Regions from separate parts of the Streptomyces sp. NPDC059009 genome, predicted to be linked through region 1. Evidence: riboswitches for the same ligand, from Rfam matches in the RefSeq annotation. Region 1 holds a riboswitch; the other holds the start of a gene.
What was found. Region 1 has a riboswitch for cyclic di-AMP ahead of ACFWYM_RS43065 (NlpC/P60 family protein). Riboswitches for the same ligand answer to the same signal wherever they lie in the genome.
Positions count from the first base shown of each region.

Region 2: linked by a shared signal. The riboswitch ahead of ACFWYM_RS20020 (M23 family metallopeptidase) and the one ahead of ACFWYM_RS43065 (NlpC/P60 family protein) in region 1 are both predicted to bind cyclic di-AMP.

Region 1 covers NZ_JBHYJB010000072.1:1-4,313, forward strand. The annotation lists gene ACFWYM_RS43065 (NlpC/P60 family protein) at 54-1,253, opposite strand; cyclic di-AMP (ydaO/yuaA leader) riboswitch at 1,261-1,417, opposite strand; gene pcrA (DNA helicase PcrA) at 1,672-4,206, shown strand; gene ACFWYM_RS43075 (M23 family metallopeptidase) at 4,240-4,313, opposite strand, start outside.
Region 2 covers NZ_JBHYJB010000019.1:12,936-17,248, forward strand. The annotation lists gene ACFWYM_RS20005 (GNAT family N-acetyltransferase) at 1-818, opposite strand, end outside; gene ACFWYM_RS20010 (HPr family phosphocarrier protein) at 995-1,276, shown strand; gene ACFWYM_RS20015 (GntR family transcriptional regulator) at 1,444-2,148, opposite strand; gene ACFWYM_RS20020 (M23 family metallopeptidase) at 2,351-3,139, opposite strand; cyclic di-AMP (ydaO/yuaA leader) riboswitch at 3,152-3,315, opposite strand; gene ACFWYM_RS20025 (M16 family metallopeptidase) at 3,534-4,313, opposite strand, start outside.

The DNA of each region.
Region 1 (4,313 bases):
CAAGAAGGGCACCCACGCGCGTGGGTGCCCTTCTTGCGTTCCGTGGGAGGGGCTTACGCGGGCCGCACCACGCTGTGGATCGGCATGTAGTAGATCGACTCGACGCGGACGTTCGCGCCCGGCTTCGGGGCGTGGATCATCTTGCCGTTGCCGATGTAGATCCCGACGTGGCTGATGTCGTCATAGAAGAAGACGAGGTCGCCCGGCTTGGCGTCGGCGGTCTTCACCGTCGTGCCGACCTTCACCTGGTCCCAGGTGGTGCGCGGCAGGGAGATCCCGGCGGACTTCCACGCGGCCTGCGTGAGCCCGGAGCAGTCGAAGGAGTCGGGCCCGGTGGCGCCCCACACGTACGGCTTGCCCATCTGCGCCTCGGCGAAGTCGATCACCTTGGCGGCCTTGGTGGCGTAGCTGCCGTCCGTGCTGCCCGAACCGGAGCCGGAGCCGGAATCCGAGCCGGACCCGGACCCGGAGTCGGAGCCGTCGTTCTGCTCCTGCTCCTTCTCCTTCTGCTTCGCGGCCTCCTCGGCCTTGCGCTTGCGCGCCTCCTCGGCCTGCTGCTTGCGGGCCAGCTCGGCGGCCTTGCGCTTGGCGGCCTCTTCCTTCTTCTTCTCGATCGCCGCGAGCCGCGCCTTCTCCTCGGCGGTCAGCTTCGACAGGAGCTCACGGGCCTCGCGGAGCTTGCCCTGGACGTCCTGCTTGCTCGTCCTCAGGTCGTCCCGTGACCGGCTCAGGCTCTTGAGGCTCTGCGCCGCCTTCGTGCGCTGCTTCGTCGCGGACGCCTGCTGCGACTGGAAGGTGTCGACGGCCCTCTTCTGGCGCGCGGTGAGGCGGTCCGAGAGGTGGTTCTGGTCGAAGTAGCCCTGCGGGTCGTTGGCCAGCATCGCCGTGGCGGTCTCGGAGACGGCCCCGGTCCGGTACTGGGCGGCCGCGAACGAACCGAGCTCCTGGCGGGCGTCGTTGAGCTTGTCGGTGCGCTTGGCCACGTCGTCCAGGAGGCCGTCGACCTTCTTGCGCTGCTTCTCGGTCTTCTCCTTGGCCGAGTTGTACTTCTGCGTGGCCACGCCCGCCTGGTGGTACAGGGCGTCGACCTTCTTCTGGACCTCTTCGAGGCTCGGCTTCTGCGGGGCGGAGGGCGCTGCGTTCGCGCTCTGCGACAGGAGGGCCACGGAGGTGAGGGCCGCCGTCGTGATGCCGATGGCGGGGGCGGTACGTATTCCGGCAATGCGGGTCCGCGGCTTGCGGTGCGACGCCAAGGGAGGCGACTCCTTCCGTAGACCGCCTACCGGGTTAGCTGTCGGGTTCGGGCGGGTGGTTCGGAAGGCTGCCCTACAGTCCCGTACTTCGTACGGGACCGATTCACCCCAAGGTCTTGGTGGGTCCCCGGCTCCGAGGGGGTCGGACTCGGCGGAGGCCGCGCGTTCCCGGCGGGGTTCGCCGGTGGGATCACGTGCGGCCCGCGGAGCACGCTAGCCAACTCGTGTGCTCCGTGTGAAGGTTGATGTTCGATATGCCCGATACATTTTCGTGACTTTACGAAGGCCAAGACGCGGCCTTGACGGCCGGTGGCGCAGCGTGACCGGTCGCGTGCACCGGGTGGTGCGGGGGTGCTGTGGGGCGGGTGGCCGGAACCCGGGGCGGGTTGTCAGTGGGTCCGCCTAGACTCGGGAGGCGATGAGCAGCCTCTTTGATGACAGCTTCCTGGCGGACCTCAAGCCCTCGCAGGCCCATGAGGAAGAGCCCCCGCCGCCGCCCGAGGACAGCGCTCCGGAGCCCATTCCGGACGACCTGTTCGGCGGGAAGTTCGACGCGCCCCCGCCGCCCCGGGACGCGCACTACCGCGACGGCGCCCCCCGCCCGGTCCTCGACCCGGCGGCGCTCCTCGACGGGCTGAACGAGAACCAGCGCGCGGCCGTCGTGCACGCCGGCTCCCCCCTGCTCATCGTCGCGGGCGCCGGCTCCGGCAAGACCCGCGTCCTGACCCACCGCATCGCGTACCTCCTCGCGGAGCGCGGCGTGCACCCGGGCCAGATCCTGGCGATCACGTTCACGAACAAGGCCGCGGGCGAGATGAAGGAGCGCGTCGAGCAGCTCGTCGGGCCGCGGGCGAACGCGATGTGGGTGTCGACGTTCCACAGTGCCTGCGTCCGCATCCTGCGCCGCGAGTACAAGAAGCTGGGCTTCACGTCCTCGTTCTCGATCTATGACGCGGCGGACTCCAAGCGCCTGATGGCCCTGGTCTGCCGCGACCTGGACCTGGACCCGAAGAAGTTCCCGCCCAAGTCCTTCAGCGCCAAGATCTCGAACTTGAAGAACGAGCTGATCGACGAGGAGGACTTCGCCGCCCAGGCCGCCGACGGCTTCGAGAAGACCCTCGCCGAGGCGTACGCGATGTACCAGTCGCGCCTGCGCGAGGCCAATGCCCTCGACTTCGACGACCTGATCATGACGACGGTCAACCTGCTCCGCGCCTTCCCGGACGTGGCCGAGCACTACCGCCGCCGCTTCCGCCACGTGATGGTCGACGAGTACCAGGACACGAACCACGCGCAGTACGCGCTGGTGCGCGAGCTGGTGGGCCCCTCCGGAGAGGGCCAGGACCCGGGCGAGCTCTGCGTCGTGGGTGACGCGGACCAGTCCATCTACGCCTTCCGCGGCGCCACCATCCGCAACATCCTCCAGTTCGAGGAGGACTACCCGGACGCGACGACGATCCTCCTGGAGCAGAACTACCGCTCCACGCAGACGATCCTGAGCGCGGCCAACGCGGTCATCGAGCGCAACGAGAGCCGCCGCCCCAAGAATCTCTGGACCAACGCGGGCGCGGGCGCGCGCATCACCGGCTACGTAGCGGACACCGAGCACGACGAGGCGCAGTTCGTCGCCGACGAGATCGACCGCCTCACGGACGCGGGCGACGCCAAGGCGGGCGACGTCGCGATCTTCTACCGGACGAACGCGCAGTCCCGTGTCTTCGAAGAGATCTTCATCCGCGTCGGCCTGCCCTACAAGGTCGTCGGCGGCGTCCGCTTCTACGAGCGCAAGGAAGTCCGCGACGTCCTCGCCTACCTGAGGGTCCTCGCCAACCCCGAGGACTCGGTGCCGCTGCGACGCATTCTGAACGTGCCGAAGCGGGGCATCGGCGACCGCGCCGAAGCGATGATCGACGCCCTCGCGCAGCGCGAGAAGATCTCCTTCCCGCAGGCACTCGCGCGCGTGGACGAGGCGTACGGCATGGCGGCCCGCTCCGCCAACGCCGTCAAGCGGTTCAACACGCTCATGGAGGAGCTCCGTACGGTCGTCGAGTCCGGCGCGGGCCCGGCCGTCGTCCTGGAGGCCGTGCTCGAACGGACCGGGTACCTGGCCGAGTTGCAGTCCTCCACGGACCCGCAGGACGAGACCCGCATCGAGAACCTCCAGGAACTCGCCGCCGTGGCCCTGGAGTTCGAGCAGGACAACGGGACGGGCGAGGAGGCGGCGGACACCGCCACGGAGGGCACCACCACGGAGGACGCCGCCACGGAGGACGCCGCCGACGCAGGCACCGCCCCGGCCGGTTCGCTCTCCGACTTCCTGGAGCGCGTCGCCCTCGTCGCCGACTCGGACCAGATCCCGGACGAGGAGGACGACGGCTCGGGCGTCATCACACTCATGACGCTGCACACCGCCAAGGGCCTCGAGTTCCCGGTGGTGTTCCTCACCGGCATGGAGGACGGCGTCTTCCCGCACATGCGCACGTTCGGCAAGACCAAGGAGATCGAGGAGGAGCGGCGCCTCGCGTACGTGGGCATCACGCGCGCGCGGGAGCGGCTCTACCTCACCCGCTCCGCGATGCGCAGCGCCTGGGGCCAGCCCTCGTACAACCCGGCGTCGCGCTTCCTGGAGGAGATCCCCGAGGTCCACGTGGACTGGAAGCGCACGGGCTCGATGGGCGCCCCGGCCTCCTCGGGACCGGCGGCCGGTGTCGCCGCCTCGCTCTCCTCGTCCCGCTCGCGCGCGGGCGGCCCGCAGGGCTTCGCGACGCGCCGGGCCAACGAGAAGCCGGTGGTCTCGCTCGCGGTCGGGGACCGGGTCACGCACGACCAGTTCGGTCTCGGCACGGTCGTCGGAGTGAAGGGCACGGGCGCGAACGCGGAGGCGACGGTGGACTTCGGCGAGCCCAAGCCGAAGCGCCTGCTGCTGCGGTACGCACCGGTGGAGAAGCTGTGACCCGGAGGTGAACGCGCCTGGTGGCGGCCGGAGTTACGTCGGGTCGAGGTCGTGGCTGCGCAGCCACGGCAGCGGGTCGATGGCCGAGCCGCCGCCGGGGCGCACCT
Region 2 (4,313 bases), on a different contig from region 1:
TCGGCGACGGAGCGGTAGGCGGGCACTCCGTCGACGGGCGGCTGGTCCTCGACGTAGGCGGCGTTGACCGCGTACAGGCTGCCGGTGAACGCGGCCTCCTTGAGATTGCGCAGCAGGCTGCGGCCGACGCCTCCTGGGGAGCGGCCCACGCCGATCACGGCGACGGAGCCCGGGGTGAGCAGGCGCTGCACCGAGCGGGCCTCGGCGCGCTGCTCGCGCGCGTGCTGCACGGCGAGCGACCGGTCCGTCGGCTCGATGTCGAACTCCAGGCGGACGACGCCGTCTTCGAAGCTGCGCTTCTGCTGGTACCCGGCGTCCGTGAACACCTTGATCATCTTGGAGTTGGCGGGCAGCACCTCGGCCGCGAAGCGGCGGATCCCGCGCTCCCGGGCGACGGCCCCGATGTGCTCCAGGAGAGCGGAGGCGACGCCCCTGCCCTGGTGCGCGTCCTGTACGAGGAAGGCGACCTCGGCCTCGTCGGCGGGGGCCGAAGCCGCCATGCCGTTGGCGTCGATGCGGTCGTAGCGGACGGTCGCGATGAACTCGCCGCCCACCACCGCCGCCAGCCCCACCCGGTCCACGTAGTCGTGATGGGTGAAGCGGTGCACGTCCTTGGCGGACAGGCGCGGGTAGGGCGCGAAGAAGCGGTAGTACTTCGACTCGTCCGAGACCTGCTCGTAGAAGCTGGTCAGCCGGTCGGCGTCGGCCTCCGTGATGGGCCTGATCCGGGCGGTCCCCCCGTCGCGCAGCACCACGTCGGCCTCCCAGTGGGCCGGGTACGCATGCTGGTCCGACTGCTGATCCGACGGGGTCTGCATGGGGTCAGGGTACGGGTCGCGCGGGCGGTGGGGCCGGGGCAGGCTAGAGAGGTCGAAAGGCGGCCGGGACTCGGGACGTACGGCACGCACAGCGTGGACGGACGTCCGGCGGAGCACCTGTCGCGGCATGAGATAGTGGTCTAGACAAGTGTGAGACACCTGGAAGGCAGCAACACATGGCTGAGCGCCGCGTCAACGTCGGCTGGGCCGAGGGCCTCCACGCCCGCCCCGCCTCCATCTTCGTCCGCGCGGCCACGGCCGCGGGCGTCCCCGTGACGATCGCCAAGGCCGACGGCAACCCCGTCAACGCCGCCTCGATGCTCGCGGTGCTCGGCCTGGGCGCCCAGGGCGGCGAGGAGATCGTGCTCGCGTCGGACGCCGAGGGCGCGGACGCCGCCCTGGACCGTCTGGCGAAGCTGGTCGCGGAGGGCCTCGAGGAACTCCCCGAGACTGTCTGATCGCATATACGTGAAAGGGCCCGCCCGGATTTCCGGGCGGGCCCTTTCACGTGCCCGCGGGCCACTCATCCGTGACGGCCGGGCGGCATGAAAAGAGGGACACCCCGAAAAGCGGGCAGCACAAATCAAGCCCTGCGAATTACTTCTCTTTGTATACGGCGGCGCCGTTAATTCTGAACGCTCAGCGTGTTTACGGGATGTTGCGAATCCCTCACGCGATCGACGCCCCGCCGGCGCCCGAGCCCCGCGGGAAAGCGGAGGCGGTGCGCCGCCGTCGCGCGTTCCGCGTGCTGCGCGGTGAGGCCACGGGCCCGCTCCGCGTCGCCGCGGATCACCGCGTCGACGATCGCCGCGTGCTCGGCCCAGGACTCGGCGGGGGCGGCCGGCGGCTCCACCACGTACATCCAGGCGATCTTGTGCCGCAGCTGGGTGAGCAGCGTGGTCAGGCCCGGGCTGCCGGACGCCTGCGCGAGCGTCTCGTGGAACCAGCCGCCCAGGGAGCGCAGATCCTCGCTCTGGCCCCGCCTGGCGCGCTCCTGGCCGAGCCGCACGAGGCCGCGCAGCACCTTCAGGTGCGCCTCCGTGCGGCGCTGGGCGGCCCGGGCGGCGCCCAGCGGTTCGAGCAGCATGCGGACCTCCAGGAGGTCGGCGGCCTCCTGCTCGGTGGGTTCGGCGACGCACGCGCCCGCGTGCCTGCGCGTGACGACGAAGCCCTCGGCCTCCAGGGTGCGCAGCGCCTCGCGCACGGGGACGCGGGAGACTCCGTAGCGACGCGCGAGCAGATCCTCGGTGAGTCGGCCGCCCCGTTCGTAGACACCCGACACGATGTCGTCCCGAATGGCCGTGCATACCGAGTGCGCGGGAATGCGCATGACCGGACCTCCGCCTTAATCCCCGCGAAACGCGGTCGATTGACGCTCGCTCGTCAACTCTATTGCAGAGCCGCGGAATTTCCGACGGCGACCGGGAATCCATGGATTTCTTTTGGCCAAGGCTCCGAGGCTCGGGGGCCCGGAACGGCGAAGCCCCGGCTCGCGGTGGGCGAGCCGGGGCTTTCGGGGTGCGCGGTGGCCGTCAGACGTTGATGCCGTGCGAGCGGAGGTAGGCGACGGGGTCGATGTCCGAGCCGTAGTCCGGGGAGGTGCGGGCCTCGAAGTGGAGGTGCGGGCCGGTGACGTTGCCGGTCGCTCCGGAGAGACCTATCTGCTGTCCGGGGGTGACCGTCTGGCCGACGGAGACACCGATGGAGGACATGTGTCCGTACTGGGTGTACGTGCCGTCGTTCATCTTGATCACGACGTTGTTGCCGTAGGCGCCGCCCCAGCCGGCCTCGACGACGGTGCCCGAGCCGACGGAGTGGACCGACGTACCGGACGCGGCGTGGAAGTCGATGCCGGTGTGGCTGCCGGAGGACCACAGGCCGCTGCTCGCCTTGTAGGCGGTCGAGACGTACGAGCCGGCGATCGGGGAGACGAAGCGGTTCAGGCGCTTGCGCTCGGCCTCACGGGCGGCGCGCTCCTTGGCCTCGCGCTCCTTCTTGGCCTTCGCCTCGGCCGCGCGCTTCGCCTCGGCGGCCTTCTTCTTGGCGGCCTCTTCGGCCTTCTTCGCGGCAGCGGCGGCGTCGGCGGCTTCCTTCTGAGCGGTGGCCTGCGCGTCGATGCTGTCGGCGAGCGAGTCGCCGACGGAGATGGCCTGGGTGAAGCCGGTGTGCTCGACGGGCGCCTCGTCGGCGGCGAGCGCCGGAGCGGCGAGCCCTCCGATGACACCGGTCGTGGTGATCGCGGCGACACCCGCTACTTGCGCGGTCGTACGGGTGAGACGGCTCGGACGACGGTGCTTCCCGGTGGCACGGGTGAACGCCATGAAGCGGCTGATCCTTTCCTTCCCTCTCGCCTACCGGGTTAGCTGACGGGTTCGGAGCAGGAAGGTCTCCTACGGATCCCTCGCCTCGCGGCAAGGTGCCCGATTCACCCCAGGGGGACATGTGGGTCCCCGGCTCCCCTGGCTCGCGCCGTACGGGGACTCGGCGATGACTGTCCGGTGCCGCGGGTGCGGCGTACTGCGTGACGAACAGTCGGACCGACGCTAAACGGGACATCTTTCAATCGACAAACAGAAGACGGCTTTTGTAGCGCACGCCACAGGGCAGACAGGCAACCTCTCTACTAATTCGGACATATGAGGACCCCGGTGACATGTCCTGTCACCGGGGTCCTGAGCCCTGCGGAGGTCGCCTCGGCGGCGACCGCCCGTTCATCTAGCCCGTGACAACCGTCACTTCACCGATCCCGAGGGCCCTGACGGGCTCCTCGATCTGCGCGGCGTCCCCGACGAGCACGGTCACCAGGCGGTCCTGCGGGAAGGCGCTCACGACGGCCGCGGTGGCCTCCACGGTGCCCGTCGCGGCCAACTGCCGGTACAGCTGGGCCTGGAAGTCGTCCTGGAGGTGCTGCTCGACCTGGTCGGCGAGCGTGGCCGCGACGGCCGCCGCCGTCTCGTACTTGAGCGGGGCGACCCCCACCAGGTTCTGCACGGCGACGTCGCGCTCGGCGTCCGTGAGGCCCTCCGCGGCGAGGGTGCGCAGGACCTTCCACAGGTCGTCGAGGGCCGGGCCGGTGTTCGGGGTGTCCACGGAGCCGCTGATGGCGAGCATGGCGACGCCGCCGGCCCCCTCCGAGGACGAGGGCGCGGTCGAGCGCAGCACCTGGCTGAACGCCCGCACTCCGTAGGTGTATCCCTTCTCCTCGCGCAGGACCCGGTCCAGACGCGAGGTGAGGGTGCCGCCCAGGCAGTAGGTGCCGAGGATCTGGGCGGCCCACACGCGGTCGTGCCGGTCGGCGCCGACACGGCCGATGAGGAGCTGCGTCTGGACGGCTCCGGGGCGGTCGACGACGACCACGCGGCCGGTGTCGTCGGCGCTCACCGCGGGCACGGGGTACGGCTCCGCCGTGTCGCCCGTCCAGGCGCCCACGGTGTCCGCGAGGAGCGCGTCGAGGTCCGTCCCGGAGAGGTCGCCCACGACGACGGCGGTCGCCGT